3 regions of the Caproicibacterium lactatifermentans genome follow, and region 3 is predicted to be linked to each of the others. Evidence: a T-box and tRNA genes for the amino acid it is inferred to sense, from the RefSeq annotation. Region 3 holds a T-box; the other regions hold tRNA genes.

Region 1 (5,426 bases), 240 kb from region 3:
TCACATCTTTTCCGCCCGCAGCGGGGAGGGCGTAGGAAATCTGCGTTCTGCTATCAAAAAGGCTTGTGAATCCACGAAATAATCATAAAATATAACACAGGATTGGTGGGAAAGATGAAAATGCTGAATGAAGATCTGAAAATCAATCAAGAAGGTCATCTGTTATTTGGCGGTGCGGATACAGTTGCACTGGCCAAACAATATGGCACGCCGCTCTATGTTATGAATGAGAACAGGATTCGTAAAATCTGCAATATGTACAAACAGTCCATTGAAAAATGCTACCATGGCAACGGACTACCGCTCTTTGCCAGTAAAGCATTTTGCTGCAAAGAAATCTGCCGCATTATGAACGACGAGGGAATGGGACTGGATGTTGTGTCCGGTGGAGAACTGTACACTGCCATGCAGGCAGGGTTCCCGCCAGAACGTATTCAGTTCCACGGTAACAATAAAACGACGGAAGAAATGAAATACGCGTTAACCTGTGGTGTCGGTCATTTTGTGGTGGATAATTTGACAGAGTTACATACGCTGGATAATCTGGCCGGTTGTATGCACGGTCATGCCAATATTCTGCTGAGGATTAAGCCCGGTATTGATGCCCATACCCATAAATTCATTCGTACCGGCCAGATAGATTCCAAGTTTGGCTTTGCACTGGAAACGGGCGAGGCTATGGCGGCGGTGAAAGAAGCCCTGCAGGCGAAAAATGTTACTTTGACTGGCCTGCACTGCCATATTGGTTCCCAAATTTTCGAGATTCAGCCCTTCCTGCTGGCGGCCAAAGTAATGCTGACTTTTATACGGGATATTAAGGCGGAAACAGGTGCAGAGTTGCAGGAACTCAATTTGGGCGGCGGCTTTGGTATTAAATATACCGAGCAGGACCAACCGGTTCCTTATGACCAGTACATGGAGCAGGTTTCAAAAACTGTACATAGTTGCTGCAGTGAATACAATCTGGCACTGCCTAAAATTTATATCGAGCCAGGCCGTTCCATTGTGGGAGAATCGGGTTTAACACTCTATACCATAGGTGCTGTTAAAAGCATTCCGAATACTCGGACCTATGTTTCGGTTGATGGCGGCATGACAGATAATCCCCGCTACATTCTGTATCAATCCACTTATGAAGCAATCGTTGCAAACAAGGCAGAAAAGCCACGGGATTATACCGTGACGATTGCCGGCCGCTGCTGCGAATCCGGCGATTTGATACAGGAACACACACCTATCCAGAAGTGCGCCCCCGGGGACATCTTGGCGGTTCTCTCCACCGGTGCCTATAACTATTCAATGGCGTCTAATTACAACCGTGTTCCACGCCCGGCGGTCGTCTTTGTAAAGGACGGCAGCCCGCGTGTCGCTGTGCGCAGAGAATCCTATGCAGACCTTGTGCAGAACGATTTGTAAGTCTTAGTGAATAGAATACAGCATGAGGTAAAGGGCAGCAAAATGCCCTTTACTTTTGCACTTTTTTAGAGTAAAATTTTAAATAGGAACAACGACAAAATATTGCAATGAACAATGTAGGAGTGAACTGATTTGAATTCAAAAATTAAAGATGACAGTGTAGATTTCCTTTTTCAGGCGGTACTTTCTTTAAAGACTCCAGAGGAATGCTATGCTTTTTTTGAGGATTTGTGCACCGTGCCGGAGATTAAGGCCATGTCACAACGCTTGCTGGTTGCGCATATGTTGAGTACAAAGCAGAACTATCAGCATATTGTACACATCACACATGCATCTACTGCAACAATCAGCCGAGTAAACCGTTCGTTAAATTACGGGTGCGATGGTTATAAGTTGGTTTTTGACCGCTTGGATAAAAAAGCAGAAGAAAACGACAAAAAAGAAACGAAGAATGACCAATAAACAATTTTGGCCATGTATACTTACGTAGATTTTACTGGAAACTCATAAAAAGGAAAGACCAAGTTTTATGGATAGAATGATTCGTTGCCTTACAGAAAGCAGCCACATTATGGCTTGTGCTGTAGATTCTACTTACATGGTAGCAACAGCACAGCAGATTCACCATACCAGTCCAACCGCAACAGCCGCTTTGGGCCGTTTACTGACAGGAACATCTATGATGGGTGCCATGTTGAAAGACCAGGGCTCCAGCTTACAAGTGAAAATCAGTGGTGGAGGCCCAATTGGGAGCTTAACGGCAGAAGCAGACTGCTTTGGAAATTGTCACGGATATGCTGTACATCCTGAAGCGGACCTTCCGCTGAAACCAAACGGAAAATTGAACGTAGGTGGAGTTGTTGGCCGTAATGGTCTGTTAACCGTTGTCCGCGATGATAAGGGCCATAAACCCTACTCGGGACAGACCCAGCTTGTGTCAGGAGAAATTGCAGAAGACTTGGCAGCGTACTATGCATATAGTGAGCAGATACCTACGGTGTGTGCTTTGGGTGTTTTGGTGGGAAAAGAAAACGAGGCGCAGATACTGGCCGGCGGCTTGCTGATACAGGGTATGCCGGGTGTTACAGGGGATGAGCTGGAACAGCTGGAGAAGAATGCAGCAAAATTGCCCGCCGTTACAAAAATGCTGGCTTGTGGGAATAGCATAGAAGATATGTGTGACCTGGCTTTACAGGGAATGCCGTTTAAAAAGCTGGACGAAAGCAAAGTAGCCTATGCCTGTGGCTGTTCAAAACAGCGGGTGCTGCGCGCGCTGTCAACGCTGTCTCCAGCAGACATTCGTTCTTTGGCAAATAAGAAAACTGGATATGCGGAAGCAACATGCCAATTTTGTGGGCGTAAATATCGTTTTTCCGAGGAAGAACTGCAGTGCTTGGCGGCTACTGTCGAAAAAAGCAAAAACAACAAATAATTTTTTAAAAAATCCCTTGACATTCATCAAATGATGGTGTATTATAATACACGTCGCTGATAAACAACAGCAGCGCAGCAAAAATTGGGAGCATAGCTCAGCTGGTTAGAGCACCTGCCTTACAAGCAGGGGGTCATAGGTTCGAGTCCTATTGTTCCCACCAGCAGTGGCTCGGTAGTTCAGCTGGTTAGAACGCTAGCCTGTCACGCTAGAGGTCGACGGTTCGATCCCGTTCCGAGTCGCCATTTTTGCCTCTGTAGCTCAGTAGGTAGAGCAGGGGACTGAAAATCCCCGTGTCAGTGGTTCGATTCCGCTCGGAGGCACCATTTGCGAACGTAGCTCATTTGGTAGAGCGCCACCTTGCCAAGGTGGAGGTAGCGAGTTCGATCCTCGTCGTTCGCTCCATGTTTGGCGTCATAGCCAAGTGGTAAGGCATGGGTCTGCAAAACCCTGATGCCCCAGTTCGAATCTGGGTGACGCCTCCATGTCGCAGTAAACAGAGAGCTTTGTTTTCTCTGTTTACTTTTTTTTTATCTGAATGGAGGAAGTAACCGGGAACATGAATACTCAAACAGTTGAACATCCGCTGCGACCTGTTTTTGCGGCTGATTCCCGTGTCCTGATATTGGGCACCATGCCATCGCCAAAGTCGCGTGAAACCGGATTCTATTATGGACATCCACAAAATCGTTTTTGGCGCGTATTGGCAACTGTCTTTCATCAGCCGGTACCAAGTACCATAAACGAAAAGAAAACCTTGCTGCTACAAAATCATATTGCACTATGGGACGTACTTCGTGCCTGTTCTATTAGTGGTGCAGATGATTCAAGTATCAAGGACCCACAGCCAAATGATATTCCAAAGCTGCTAAGCAGGACAAATGTATATGCCGTCTTTACAACAGGGAAGAAAGCATATTCCCTGTACCAAAAATTGGTTTTTCCTACGACGCATTTACAAGCGGTTTCTTTACCGTCCACTAGCCCGGCAAATTGCAGAGTTTCTTTTACTGAACTCGTACAGGAATATCGTTATATCGCGAAGAAAGTAGAAGAAGGAGAAGAAAAAGAAAAGAATGGAAACTGCTGTTAAGCAAATTGAATCAAAGCAAACACCACAGCCAAACCGTATGGGTGTACAAAAAATGGTGCCTTTAGTCATTAGCATGTCATTGCCTACTATTTTTTCTATGCTGGTGCAGGCGCTCTATAATATTGTAGACAGTATTTTTGTTTCTCGCATCAATGAAAGCGCTATTACAGCAGTTTCATTGGTCTTTCCAATACAGAATCTTTTAATTGCTGTCTGTATTGGTACTGGCATCGGCATGAATTCACTGATTGCCCGGCGGCTTGGCGAGAAAAAAATAAAGGAAGCAAATCTGGCGGCGGACCATGGCGTGCTGCTCAGTGCCCTTAACTATGTATTTTTTCTGCTTCTTGGCCTTTTTGCGGCAGCTCCATTTGCGCATTCTTTCACAAAAAATCCACAAATCCTAAAGTGGGCTGTGCAGTATATGCAAATTGTGTGCATTGGTTCTTTTAGCTTTTGCTTTGAAGCTAACCTTGAAAAAGTCATTGGCGCAACTGGAAACATGGTATATCCCATGATTTTCCAACTGACAGGGGCGGTTGCTAATATTATATTGGACCCAATCTTTATTTTTACATTGCATATGGACGTTGCCGGTGCAGCGATTGCAACGATTATTGGGCAGTTCCTTTCCCTTTTGGTGGCTGTGTATGTGATACGCCATAAGAAAATGGAAGTACATATTTCTTTGCGGGATTTCCATTTCAGCTGGCAGACAATTCGGGATATCTATACCGTCGGTTTGCCGTCCATTGTTATGAATGCGATTGGTTCTGTTATGACTAGTGGACTAAACGCAATCCTTATTACGTTTAAAGATATAGGTAATACAGCTGTAGCGGTTTTCGGTGTATATTTTAAATTGCAGATGTTTGTGTTTATGCCCGTTTTTGGGCTGAACCAGGGCATTATTCCGATTATGGGGTATAATTATGGTGCCCACAATAAAAGGCGCTTAAATAGCTGCTTGCGTATCGGGATTGTTATTGCTGTATGCATTATGCTGTTTGGCATGACTTTGTTTATGGCAATTCCGGGTCAGCTGCTGAAAATATTCGATGCGTCGCCAAGTATGCTTTCAATGGGCATTCCAGCACTGCGCACCATCAGCCTTTGTTTTCTTCCGGCTGCACTGGGAATTTTGTTGTCTGCCGAGTTTACAGCTGTAGGTAAAGGCACATACAGCCTGATTGTTACGCTTATGCGGCAGCTGTGTGTGCTGCTTCCAGCGGCAGCCATTTTGGCTCAAGTAACAGGACGGGTAAATGCAGTATGGTTTGCTTTTCCGATTGCAGAAGTTTCATCTCTACTTACAAGCATCATCCTTCATATTCGCCTAAAAAAGACTCTGCTTCAAAAGCTGTAAGGTTCTGCTCCTTCCTCTGTCAACATATAAATGTAAATGCGAAAGAGGAGGAATGAAAATGAAAGTAAAACATATCAATATTTGGATGCTGGCAGCTTTTATTACTGTCTGCGTCCTAT
Region 2 (5,426 bases), 900 kb from region 3:
GCCAGGATCAAACTCTCTAAAATATGATATCTAAACGCCTTTCGGCATCCAAATCTACTCTAGAGCTTTTGTAGCTCGTTTTGATACGCTTGCGTATCGTTTTGCTGTTTTTTTACGAGTCAGCTTCTCGTCATTCCTCTCGGAATCTTTCGGGTCCGTTACTTGTCATCGTTGTTTAATTTTCAAGGTCCTGCGCCGCCTCAATTTCAGCTCCCTTAGGCCTTAGCCCCGGGCGCCTCTCTCGCGGCGACTCATATATAATACCACTGCTTTCTCCCTTTGTCAACTACTTTTTTCATCTTTTTTTGCTTTTTTTTAAAATCCGTATGAGTGGCACGTTTTGGGGCACAATTCTCTCTAAAAGGAGGATCGGTATGAAAAAAGCAGGTATGACAGCATGGCGTGTGCTGGTTGTTCTTCTTGTTTCCCTTCTTGCGTTCGGAATGCTGCTGCACTATGGCCGCAGCACTCAGACATTTTCCCGTCTGGGTTCTCAGGGTACAGAGGTTACCAAAATTCAGACAAAGCTCAAACAGATGGGCCTTTATTCTGGAAAGACTGACGGCATCTACGGCAGTTCCACGAAAAAGTCAGTTGTCACCTTTCAGAAACAGCAGGGCATTACTGCCGATGGTATAGCGGGCAAGCAAACGCTGCAGGCCCTAGGCATTAGCGGTGGTTCCAGCGCAATGGCAACGGGCGGACAGGGCAAGTACTCCAACAACGATATTAAGCTGCTGGCAACGATTGTGTCCGCGGAAGCGCGCGGAGAACCATATGAAGGACAGGTGGCCGTTGCTTCAGTTATTCTCAACCGTGTGGAACACCCCTCTTTCCCCAACACGCTTGCCGGAGTTATTTATCAGCCAGGTGCGTTTAGCTGCCTGACGGACGGCGGTGTCAATGCGGCGGTGTCGGATTCTGCCTACAAAGCTGTCCGCGACGCCATCAACGGATGGGACCCGTCCGGCGGTGCAATCTACTATTATAATCCCGTCAAAAGTACAAGCAAATGGATTTTCTCACGGCCAGTTATTACGGTTATCGGCAAGCATCGCTTCTGTTCGTGAAAAAAGAGCGCCCGGTCTTTCCCGGGTGCCTTTTTACATAGTATACGAAGCCGATGTCCTTTTGGCAAGGACTAAATAGATCCATATTATCATTTTTTATCCATTATATATTTTTATCTATAAGAATAGGAAATAACCGCTGTTTTCTTTTTCAAAATGTGCGGTAAGCTTTGGCATCTTTCTTCTCTCTGCCTGCCGGCCGCCGCCTCATCGCAGACTAAAGAATTCATGTTCCAAAATAGAAAGTTCTCTGTAGATATCTGTTGCCAGTGCAATGTCCAGATAGGAAAGGTCTCTTTCCCACTTGGAAACAGTTGTGTTTGTCACAAAAAACCGTTTTGTCCGTTCTGCTTGTGCCATCCCCACCTTGTCTGCGCTTCTGCATTGATATAGGCCCCAAAGCTTTCTTTTTCCTGTTTGCTATATTTCCTATATTGTTTTCGCCATAATTGCAGGTCGGCTTTTCTGCCTGCGTCAAGAGAATTTCCCCTTGGCGGCTCGACTGCTGCGCCACCCGCAAGAGTATACAAAAAGGGCGTGCCCTTTCCATAAAAGGCACGTCCTCTTTTTTAAGCCTTATAGGCCTTGAATTTTTCTATAATTTCTTTCTGCCGGGAAGATACTGTACTGCCATTGGCACTGTCCTTATATACCATCAGGTACTTGCCGTTGCTGCTCAGGCAGGCGGGGATTTTCTTTTCAAACAATGTAAAGCTGTTGCTTTGTTTGACTTCATCCAGAATCTTCTTTGCGGTGGCATTGGGGCTTTTCAAATCATATTCATAAAGCTCAATGGTTTCCGTACTGTTTTTGCTGATTGTCTTGGTATAGCGACGGCCGCCCTTGGCACCAATCAGCTCATACTCCAATTCTACGCCGCTGCCTTCGATATAATGGCTGTCGCCCATATAATTCAGCAGGCCCTTCAAATTGTCGCTGTATTTGGCTGGGTTCACACTGACGGCAGAACTCGCTGCCTGCGAAGGAGCCGCTGATGAAGCCGCCGAGGCCGCAGAAGAGGCAGAGCTGCTGGTACCGGAAACCGGCACATCCCCCGGCCCACAGGCCGCACAGGAAAGCACCAGTACTGCAGCTGCCGCAATAATCATTGCTTTTTTCATAATTTCCTCCGGTCATCTGCAAAAATATCTATATAGTAGAAAAACCGCTACCAAGAGCGGTTTTTGGTTCCGCGGTTTAAAAACCGCATTCTGTTTGGTGGACACGAGGGGACTCGAACCCATGACCTCTCGCGTGTGAGGCGAGCGCTCTAACCAGCTGAGCTACGCGTCCATACCTCAACAAAAGATAAGAAAAAGAAAAAAGGAAGATAAAAGTGGTGACCCGGACGGGATTCGAACCCATGAACCCGCCGTGAAAGGGCGGTGTCTTAAACCACTTGACGACCGGGCCATATGGTAGCGGCAATAGGATTTGAACCTATGACACTTCGGGTATGAACCGAATGCTCTAGCCAGCTGAGCTATGCCGCCATACAGCGCCTCACACGCTGCGAAGCGCTTATTATTATAACCGAAAGGACACTGTTTTGTCAAGCCCTTTTCAAAAATATATATTTTCAATGAAAAAAGCAATTCTTTGCGTTTTTTCGCCGCATAGTGTACGCTTACTTGGATTGATTGTTGACCGAATCCTTCAGCAGGACATCATGTGCGCCGCCCTCAACAATGCTGGTGCTGGAAACCAGTGTCAGCTTTGCCTTCTGCTGCAGTTCACGGATGGTCAGTGCACCGCAGTTACACATAGTGGACTTTACTTTATACAACGTTGTCTGCACGTTGTCCTTTAAAGAACCGGCATACGGCACATAAGAATCCACACCTTCCTCGAAGGAAAGCTTCTTTGCACCGCCCTGGTCATAGCGCTGCCAGTTGCGGGCACGGTTGCTGCCCTCGCCCCAGTACTCTTTCATATACTGACCATTGATATTGACCTTATTTGTCGGAGACTCATCAAAGCGGGAGAAATAACGACCCAGCATAACAAAATCAGCGCCCATAGCCAATGCCAGTGTCAGGTGGTGGTCATAAACAATACCGCCGTCCGAGCAAATCGGCACATAGACGCCGGTTTCCTTATAATACTCGTCGCGTGCCTGGGCTACCTCAATGACAGCGGTTGCTTGTCCGCGGCCGATGCCCTTGGTTTCACGGGTAATGCAGATGGAACCGCCGCCGATGCCAATTTTCACAAAGTCCACGCCGGCGTCCGCCAAAAAGCGGAAGCCGTCACCGTCCACGACATTTCCCGCACCAATCTTTACACTGTCGCCATACTGTTCACGTACCCAGGACAGTGTCATCTTCTGCCAGTCACTGTATCCTTCGGAGGAGTCGATGCACAGCACGTCCGCGCCGGCCTCCAGCAAAGCCGGAATGCGTTCTTTGTAGTCGCGGGTGTTAATACCGGCACCCACCATATAGCGCTTCTTGTCGTCCAGCAGCTCGCTTGCATTCTCTTTATGGGCGGAGTAGTCTTTCCGGAAAACAAAATAGTGAAGTCTTCCGTCCTGATCTAGCACCGGCAGTGCATTCAGCTTGTTTTCCCAAATGATGTCGTTGCACTCGGACAGGGTAGCTCCCATCGGTGCGGAGATAACCTTTTCAATCGGTGTCATAAAGGTATGCACCTGCGTTTCCACAGGCATACGGCTGATGCGGTAATCTCTGCTGGTAACAACGCCAAGCAATTTTCCGGTACCAGTACCGTCATCCGTGACCGCCACAGTGGAATGTCCGGTTTTTTTCTTCAGTTCCAAAATATCCGCCAGTGTCTGGTCCGGCTTAATGTTGGAGTCACTGGGAACAAAGCCCGCTTTGTAAGCCTTGACTCTGCCCACCATGGCAGCCTCCGCTTCAATGCTCTGGGAACCGTAAATGAAGGACAGGCCCCCCTCTTTTGCCAGTGCAACCGCCAGTGTATCATTGGAAACGGACTGCATGATGGAAGAAGTCATGGGGATGTTCAAAGTGATATCTGGCTGTTCCCCTTTGCGGAACTTTGTCAGGGGTGTCTTCAGACTCACGTTGTCCGGTGTGCACTCTGAAGAAGAATATCCAGGCACCAGCAGATATTCATTGAAAGTATGGCAGGGTTCTTTGAAGTAAAAGGCCATTTGCTTGCATCCTCCGATTTCAGTTTTAGTTTGATTTTACTTTCTGTCTGCCGCGAAAAAGGCTGATAAAAAGGAAGCTGTTAAAACCGGCATTACGCGGTTTCAAACAGCATTTCATTCGGGCAGTCTCTCTTATAAATTATAGTCCATTATAACACCCGCAAACCCTGTTTTCAACACAAATCCGCCGCGCATCTGTATTTTTCGCTTAATTTTCGCAGAAAACATATCCTCTTTTTCCATCATTCTCTTGTTTTTGCAGGACTGCAGAGATTCTTTTCGTTAGCACTGTACTAATGCGGCAAAGCTGCGGATTCCCTGTTTTCGGCCCGCCATCAAAAAACCGTTCTTGCGCCGTTCTCCCTGTACCTGCAGCATATCACCCAACACGGCTTCTGCCATATAGCTGATATGCACTTTCTTCCACTCCTTATATTGCTCCGGCAAAAAGTCTTCCACAATATCGCCATAAATGGTATTGTTAAGGTGATGATTCATATCCAAATCACTATAACGGACAGGCCTTTCCCCCAGCGGCGGCAGTTCCTCATTGACACGCAGTTTCGTTACCCGCTGTTCCCGCGGCAGAATCGACTGGGGGAATACATGATAATGGAAAAGCGCCTCTTCCGGACGCATGGGGCGGTGTGTGCGGCAGTCCACACCGACACTTGCCTGCAGAATATGCGCAATTTGTTCTTCTCCGCTGTAAAAAGTGAAATCGCGGTACAAATGCACACCTGCTGTGCCCAGTGCCCGTGTGACAATGCGCAGATTCTCGTTCCGAATTGGTCTTCGCTGAACCTCCACCGCATTTTCTGTTATCAGCAGCGCAATGCCGTCGTGGTACATTTTTTCGTACCCAAGCCCGACCGCGTCCATGTGCTCTTCACCGGTTTCCTGTTCCATGCGCAGCAGGCCGGAAAGGTGCATGGTGCTGTCCGCACCTATCTGGTGGCTTTCAACCCGGGCAGTCCGTTCAAAAACCTCTGGTGAAACAGCCGCATTTGCTTCAACATTCATGTACAGTATCCCCTTTCGTTATTTGAAAACAGGACTGTTTGCCGCAGAAATCTCCGCGGATAAACAGCCCTGTTTCAATTTTCAACTCTGTTCTTTACAGGCAGGTGAGTTCTTTATTTCTCCGGCTGAATAACATCAATGCCCATATACGGACGCAGGACTTCCGGCACCGTAACGCTGCCGTCGGCGTTCTGATT
Region 3 (5,426 bases):
AAGTCGTGCAGCTTCTGTGCAGCAATGCCAAACTCAAATTTTTCCAGATTATCGTTAATTTCCTGTGCCAGGCGATTGAAGGAGTCAAGAATCCATTTATCCTCCATGGTCAGGGTATCCGGCAGTGCATTTGGCACATTCTTCCCTTCAATATTCATCAGGATAAAGCGGGAAGCGTTCCATATCTTATTGGCAAAGTTCCGGCTGGCCTGCACACGCTCGTCCGAATAACGGGTATCGTTACCGGGGCTGATGCCGGTAATCAGTGTAAAGCGCAGGGCATCCGCGCCATACTGGTCAATGACCTTAATGGGGTCAATGCCATTGCCAAGGGATTTGCTCATTTTGCGTCCCTGGCTGTCCCGCACAAGGCCGTGGAAAAATACCGTATGGAACGGCACCTCACCGGTCTGCTCCAAACTGGAGAAAATCATGCGCGCAACCCAGAAGAAAATGATATCGTAGCCGGTTACCAGTGTATTGGTTGGGAAATAATAGTCCAAATCTTTGGTCTTGTCCGGCCAGCCCAGCACACTAAACGGCCACAGCGCGGAACTGAACCAGGTATCCAGTGTATCCTCGTCCTGGTGCAGATGATGACCGCCGCACTTGGGGCAGGTGTCCGGGTCCGTACGGGCAACAACTGTTTCACCGCAGTCGTCACAATACCACGCCGGAATCCGGTGGCCCCACCACAGCTGACGCGAAATGCACCAGTCACGGATATTTTCCATCCAGTTATAATAAATTTTTTCCATACGTTCCGGAATAAAGCGAACTTTGTCGGAGCGAACCGCATCGATTGCCGGTTTTGCCAGCGGTTCCATTTTAACAAACCACTGCTTGGAAACGCGCGGCTCAATGGTGCTGTGGCAGCGGTAGCAGGTACCCACGTTATGCTTGATGGGCTCAATGCTGACCAAATAGCCCTGCTCGTCCAGCTCTTTGACGATTTGTTTACGGGCCTCCATGCCGGACAGTCCCGCGTATTTGCCGCCATTTTCGTTAATGGAGCCGTCCTCGTTCATCATATTGATGACTTCCAAATGATGACGGCGGCCAACCTCAAAGTCGTTGGGGTCATGTGCCGGTGTGATTTTTACAACACCAGTACCAAAATCCTTTTCAACGTATTCGTCCGCCACAACCGGAATTTCACGGCCGACCAGCGGCAAAATTAGCGTTTTGCCAACAATATCTTTGTAGCGCTCATCGTCCGGGTGCACTGCCACGGCCGTATCACCCAGCATTGTTTCGGGGCGGGTAGTAGCGAGCTCCAGGTATCCGCTGCCGTCCTTAAAGGGGTAGCGAACGTGCCAGAAGGAACCGTCCTTTTCCTCGAACTCCACTTCAGCGTCAGAAATGGTTGTCTTGCAGTGCGGACACCAGTTGATAATCCGTTCGCCGCGGTAAATCAGTCCTTTTTCATACAGACGTACAAAAACTTCCCGTACGGCCTTACTGCAGCCTTCGTCCAGCGTGAAGCGTTCCCGCTGCCAGTCACAGGAAACACCCAATTTGCGCAGCTGCTGGTCGATGCGGCCACCAAACTTGTCCTTCCATGCCCACGCACGCTTTAAAAAAGCGTCCCGGCCTATCTGTACCTTGGTCACGCCCTCTTTGCGCATAGCCTCTACAATCTTTGCCTCGGTGGCAATGGAAGCGTGGTCCGTTCCGGGCACCCACAAGGCGCTGTAGCCCTGCATACGGCGCCAGCGGGTAAGAATGTCCTGCAGTGTTTCATCCATTGCATGGCCCAAGTGCAGCTGCCCGGTGATATTCGGCGGTGGAATAACAATGGTGTATGGCTTTTTCTTTGGGTCCGGCTCCGCGTGAAAATAACCGCCTTTTATCCAGAAGTCATAGATGCGATCCTCCACTTCGCCGTGATTATACGTTTTTGCAAGTTGTCTGCTCATTTGATTTTCCTCCTGCAATTTTGGATACCATGGGCTTAACAAAGCGTAAGATACAAAAAAGCCCCGGACAGGAACGGTTTCTTCCTGTCCGGGGCGAAATTTGCAAATTCCGCGGTACCACCCGCATTTGGCCCTATATGGGCCCTCTCTGCCGGTAACGCTGGCACACGGACTGCCCTACTATCCTTTTGGCTTTAGGCAGCCAGCTCCGGGGCGACGCATACGCATCTGCACACGCACAGGTTTCCACCGAAATGCCTGCTCTCTGCGGCTATATACAGATACCTTGTTCCCATCACTGCTTTTATCGATATAAATTTATTATAGGCGCAGCCAAACGCATTGTCAAGCATTGGTGCCCAGCTGTCCGTTGTTTAAACGTGTTAAAAGCGGCGGTACTTCCCGCAGTGACGGTAGCACTGCATCCGCCAACACACGAATTTCCACATTTGGCTGCATTAAATCCGGCACCATCACGGTGTACATACCGGCAGCGTGGCCGCTGCGAACACCGTTAAAGCTGTCCTCTACAACCATACACTGGTCCTGCGTACAGTCAAGGCGGCGGGCCGCTTCCAGAAAGATGTCCGGTGCGGGTTTACCATGGGTAATCTGATCCCCCGTAACAAGGCTTTGAAAATACGGTACCGTGCCGGAACCGTTTAAAATATCTTTAGCCCGCGATTCATACGAAGATGTCACCACAGCCATGCGGTATTCCTGTTTCTGCAGGGCATCCAGCATTTGATGCAGACCTGGCCTGGGAGGAATTCCGGTTTCCTTTAGGTGGCGGGCTGCTTCCTCATGGTAGCGGGCATACAGCGGCTCCGGCTCCTGGTGCAGACGGTCTTTCATCAGCGAAAGAATCTCTGTGCGGTCACGGCCAATGCAGTGCCAATAAAGCCCTTCCGGCAAACCAACCGCTACCCATGCGTCGTGGTTAACTCGTTCGGTATCGAACAGTGTTCCATCCATATCAAAAAGGACTGCAGTAATCATTCTTTTTCCTCCGACGGTGCTGTCAGGTCGTGGATAACGGCGCTTGCAAGCACCAAGCCCTCCACGCTGGGCACAAAGCTGACACTGCCAGGTGTTACCCTGCGGCCAGGTGCCGGCGTTTCTTTACTTTGCAGCGGCTTTTTTGCCGGTTCATCACTGTAAACAACTTTTAGACGGGGCACACCGCGTTTCCGCAACTCCCGGCGCATAACACGCGCCAGCGGGTCCGCCTGCGTTTCAAAAATATCCGCAATGCGGAAACGTGTGGGGTCCAATTTGTTTCCGGCACCCATGGCGCTGATAGACGGTATACCGCACTGGTAGGCTGTCTGCGCAATCAGGAGCTTGCTGCTGACTGTATCCACCGCATCTATAATATAATCGTATTTTGTAAAATCAAATTGTTCTGCGTTTTCCTCGGTGTAAAAACAGCGGCAGCTTTCTACCTGCACCATCGGGTTAATGTCCTGCATTCGCCGCTCCATGACATCTGTTTTATACTGCCCAATGGTGCTGTGCAGGGCAATGACCTGTCGGTTCAGGTTTGTCAGGCTGACGGTGTCACTGTCTACCAGTGTAAACTGGCCCACGCCGCAGCGGCACAGTGCCTCAGCCGCAAATCCGCCAACACCGCCGACGCCAAACAACAATACGGAACAATCCTCCAGTTTCTGCATGGACTGCCGCCCCAAAAGCAGCTCGGTCCGTGAAAATTCATTTATCATCTGGTTTTTCATCCTTCTTTGCCGCGCATTTCGGGCACAATCCCGAAAGCTCCAATCTGTGGCCGGTTATCTGATAGCCGGTCTTTTCTGCCCATTGTTTTTCCAGCGGTTCTATCGGGCAGCCGGAAAGTTCGATCACTTCCCCACACCCCGTACACCGCAGAATGTGACAGTGCCGGTGGTCATTCAGGCGAAAATACGCCTTGCCGTCCTGTCCCACTTCTTTCATGACAATTTCCTTTTCGAACAAAGTTGCCAGCGTGCGGTAAGCGGTTGACACACTCATATGCATATTCGGCAGGACCGCCAGATAAACCTCTTCCGCTGTCAGCGGCTTCTGCGCCGTACGCAGGACCGTCAAAATTGCCTCGCGCCGGCATGTCGTTTTCAGTTCTTTGGCTTTCAGCATTTCGTCTGCCATAGGTACACCTCCCCGCTGTCCGCTTTCTACCTGCAATTATAGACAGCGGTACAAAAAAAGTCAACAATTCCGCATACGCAACGGCATTCGGGCTATTTTTTTGGCTCCGTCATCAGCCAGTAATGTTCCGCCGTGGGAATGGAAAATCCCATGGACCGCTGCAAAGCAAAAGAAGCGTCATTGCCGAGAATCACATCGCCGAAAGGGACCTGTCCTTTTGCAAGGCTGCGATTCACCGCGTCTGCTTCCAGGGCAATACCGACACCCTGCCGTCGGAACTTTGGATATACTTCCAGCATACCCAGCGCACCCTCTGCGTGCTTCCCGATAAATCCCGCAAGCTCCTCCCCGACAAAGGCGCCGTAAAAGACGCCCGCACGCACCAGTTTTTCAATATACGGCGAGTCGTTAAACAAATGGTACTGCTGATTGACTGCCGGCGCATAGTGAAGTGTCAGCTGCCGAATTGAAAACACCGGAGAAACCGGCAGCGGCTTTTTGGATGTATAGACGGCAAAGCGGCAGGGGTTGCAGCTAAGGCCGCCGAATGTGTCTGCTCCGCAAAAGTACTTTTCAAAGGCTGCTTTATCCCACAGCTTGTGCGCCGTAAACAGTTTCGGTGCCTTTTGCAGGCGCCGGACCAGCCGGTCGGCCGCCTGTTCATTCGCCGCGCGCTGCATAATGGTCCCGTGCACGTCCAGCTGTACGCCGTCTTTTCCAACATACAATACCCGCGCAAAACCGCGCCGCAGCGGCTCCTGCATATCTATGCTTTCTAAAGCGTCCTGCTCCAAAAAAGCAAGTGCTTTCTGCTCTGTTGCTGTCATTCTTAAAAACTCTTCTTTCTGCTTGCCGCAGCAAAACTAAAAACAGAAGCGATTATAACACAAGTCCTTTGACAGATGCAAAAAAATTTGCAGTAAGACGGCTTTTTTGTTATACTATAGAATACTGTAAAATTTAGAAATATGGGAGGGTCCCCCTTGTAGAGCAGAATATATTACCGCATTTTTATAAAATACCAATGGAGGACTTTCATAAATGGCAGACTATAAAAAGGAAATTGAGCGCCGGCGCACGTTCGCAATCATCTCTCACCCAGACGCCGGCAAAACAACGTTGACGGAAAAGCTCCTGCTGTACGGCGGTGCCATTCAGCAGGCCGGTATGGTTAAAGGCAAGCGCCACATGCGCCACGCAGTTTCGGACTGGATGGATATTGAAAAACAGCGTGGCATTTCGGTCACTTCTTCTGTCATGCAGTTTGAATACAACAATTATTGTATCAATATCCTGGATACCCCCGGGCATGCGGATTTTTCCGAGGATACCTACCGTACCCTGATGGCCGCGGACAGCGCC

What was found. The T-box of region 3 lies ahead of GJQ69_RS04305 (valine--tRNA ligase). A T-box ahead of a tRNA ligase gene usually reads a tRNA of that ligase, here a tRNA-Val.
Region 1: it has a tRNA-Val gene. The T-box ahead of GJQ69_RS04305 (valine--tRNA ligase) is inferred to sense a tRNA for this amino acid. The anticodon was not compared.
Region 2: it has a tRNA-Val gene. The T-box ahead of GJQ69_RS04305 (valine--tRNA ligase) is inferred to sense a tRNA for this amino acid. The anticodon was not compared.

The regions. Positions count from the first base shown of each region.
Region 1 is NZ_CP046051.1:1,114,949-1,120,374, reverse strand. It holds gene yihA (ribosome biogenesis GTP-binding protein YihA/YsxC) at 1-82, shown strand, start outside; gene lysA (diaminopimelate decarboxylase) at 121-1,416, shown strand; gene GJQ69_RS05435 (YerC/YecD family TrpR-related protein) at 1,549-1,878, shown strand; gene hslO (Hsp33 family molecular chaperone HslO) at 1,946-2,848, shown strand; tRNA gene GJQ69_RS05425 (tRNA-Val) at 2,935-3,011, shown strand; tRNA gene GJQ69_RS05420 (tRNA-Asp) at 3,017-3,093, shown strand; tRNA gene GJQ69_RS05415 (tRNA-Phe) at 3,099-3,174, shown strand; tRNA gene GJQ69_RS05410 (tRNA-Gly) at 3,178-3,253, shown strand; tRNA gene GJQ69_RS05405 (tRNA-Cys) at 3,259-3,333, shown strand; gene GJQ69_RS05400 (DNA-deoxyinosine glycosylase) at 3,408-3,941, shown strand; gene GJQ69_RS05395 (MATE family efflux transporter) at 3,925-5,307, shown strand; gene GJQ69_RS05390 (N-acetylmuramoyl-L-alanine amidase) at 5,366-5,426, shown strand, end outside.
Region 2 is NZ_CP046051.1:1,973,131-1,978,556, forward strand. It holds rRNA gene GJQ69_RS09605 (16S ribosomal RNA) at 1-23, opposite strand, end outside; gene sleB (spore cortex-lytic enzyme) at 375-1,070, shown strand; gene GJQ69_RS09615 (hypothetical protein) at 1,278-1,430, opposite strand; gene GJQ69_RS09620 (hypothetical protein) at 1,640-2,191, opposite strand; tRNA gene GJQ69_RS09625 (tRNA-Val) at 2,287-2,363, opposite strand; tRNA gene GJQ69_RS09630 (tRNA-Glu) at 2,408-2,483, opposite strand; tRNA gene GJQ69_RS09635 (tRNA-Met) at 2,487-2,563, opposite strand; gene GJQ69_RS09640 (IMP dehydrogenase) at 2,698-4,206, opposite strand; gene GJQ69_RS09645 (acyl-[acyl-carrier-protein] thioesterase) at 4,489-5,229, opposite strand; gene serS (serine--tRNA ligase) at 5,343-5,426, opposite strand, start outside.
Region 3 is NZ_CP046051.1:879,947-885,372, reverse strand. It holds gene GJQ69_RS04305 (valine--tRNA ligase) at 1-1,919, opposite strand, end outside; T-box leader at 2,006-2,227, opposite strand; gene GJQ69_RS04300 (HAD family hydrolase) at 2,265-2,918, opposite strand; gene GJQ69_RS04295 (tRNA threonylcarbamoyladenosine dehydratase) at 2,915-3,643, opposite strand; gene GJQ69_RS04290 (Fur family transcriptional regulator) at 3,633-4,064, opposite strand; gene GJQ69_RS04285 (GNAT family N-acetyltransferase) at 4,157-4,891, opposite strand; gene GJQ69_RS04280 (peptide chain release factor 3) at 5,106-5,426, shown strand, end outside.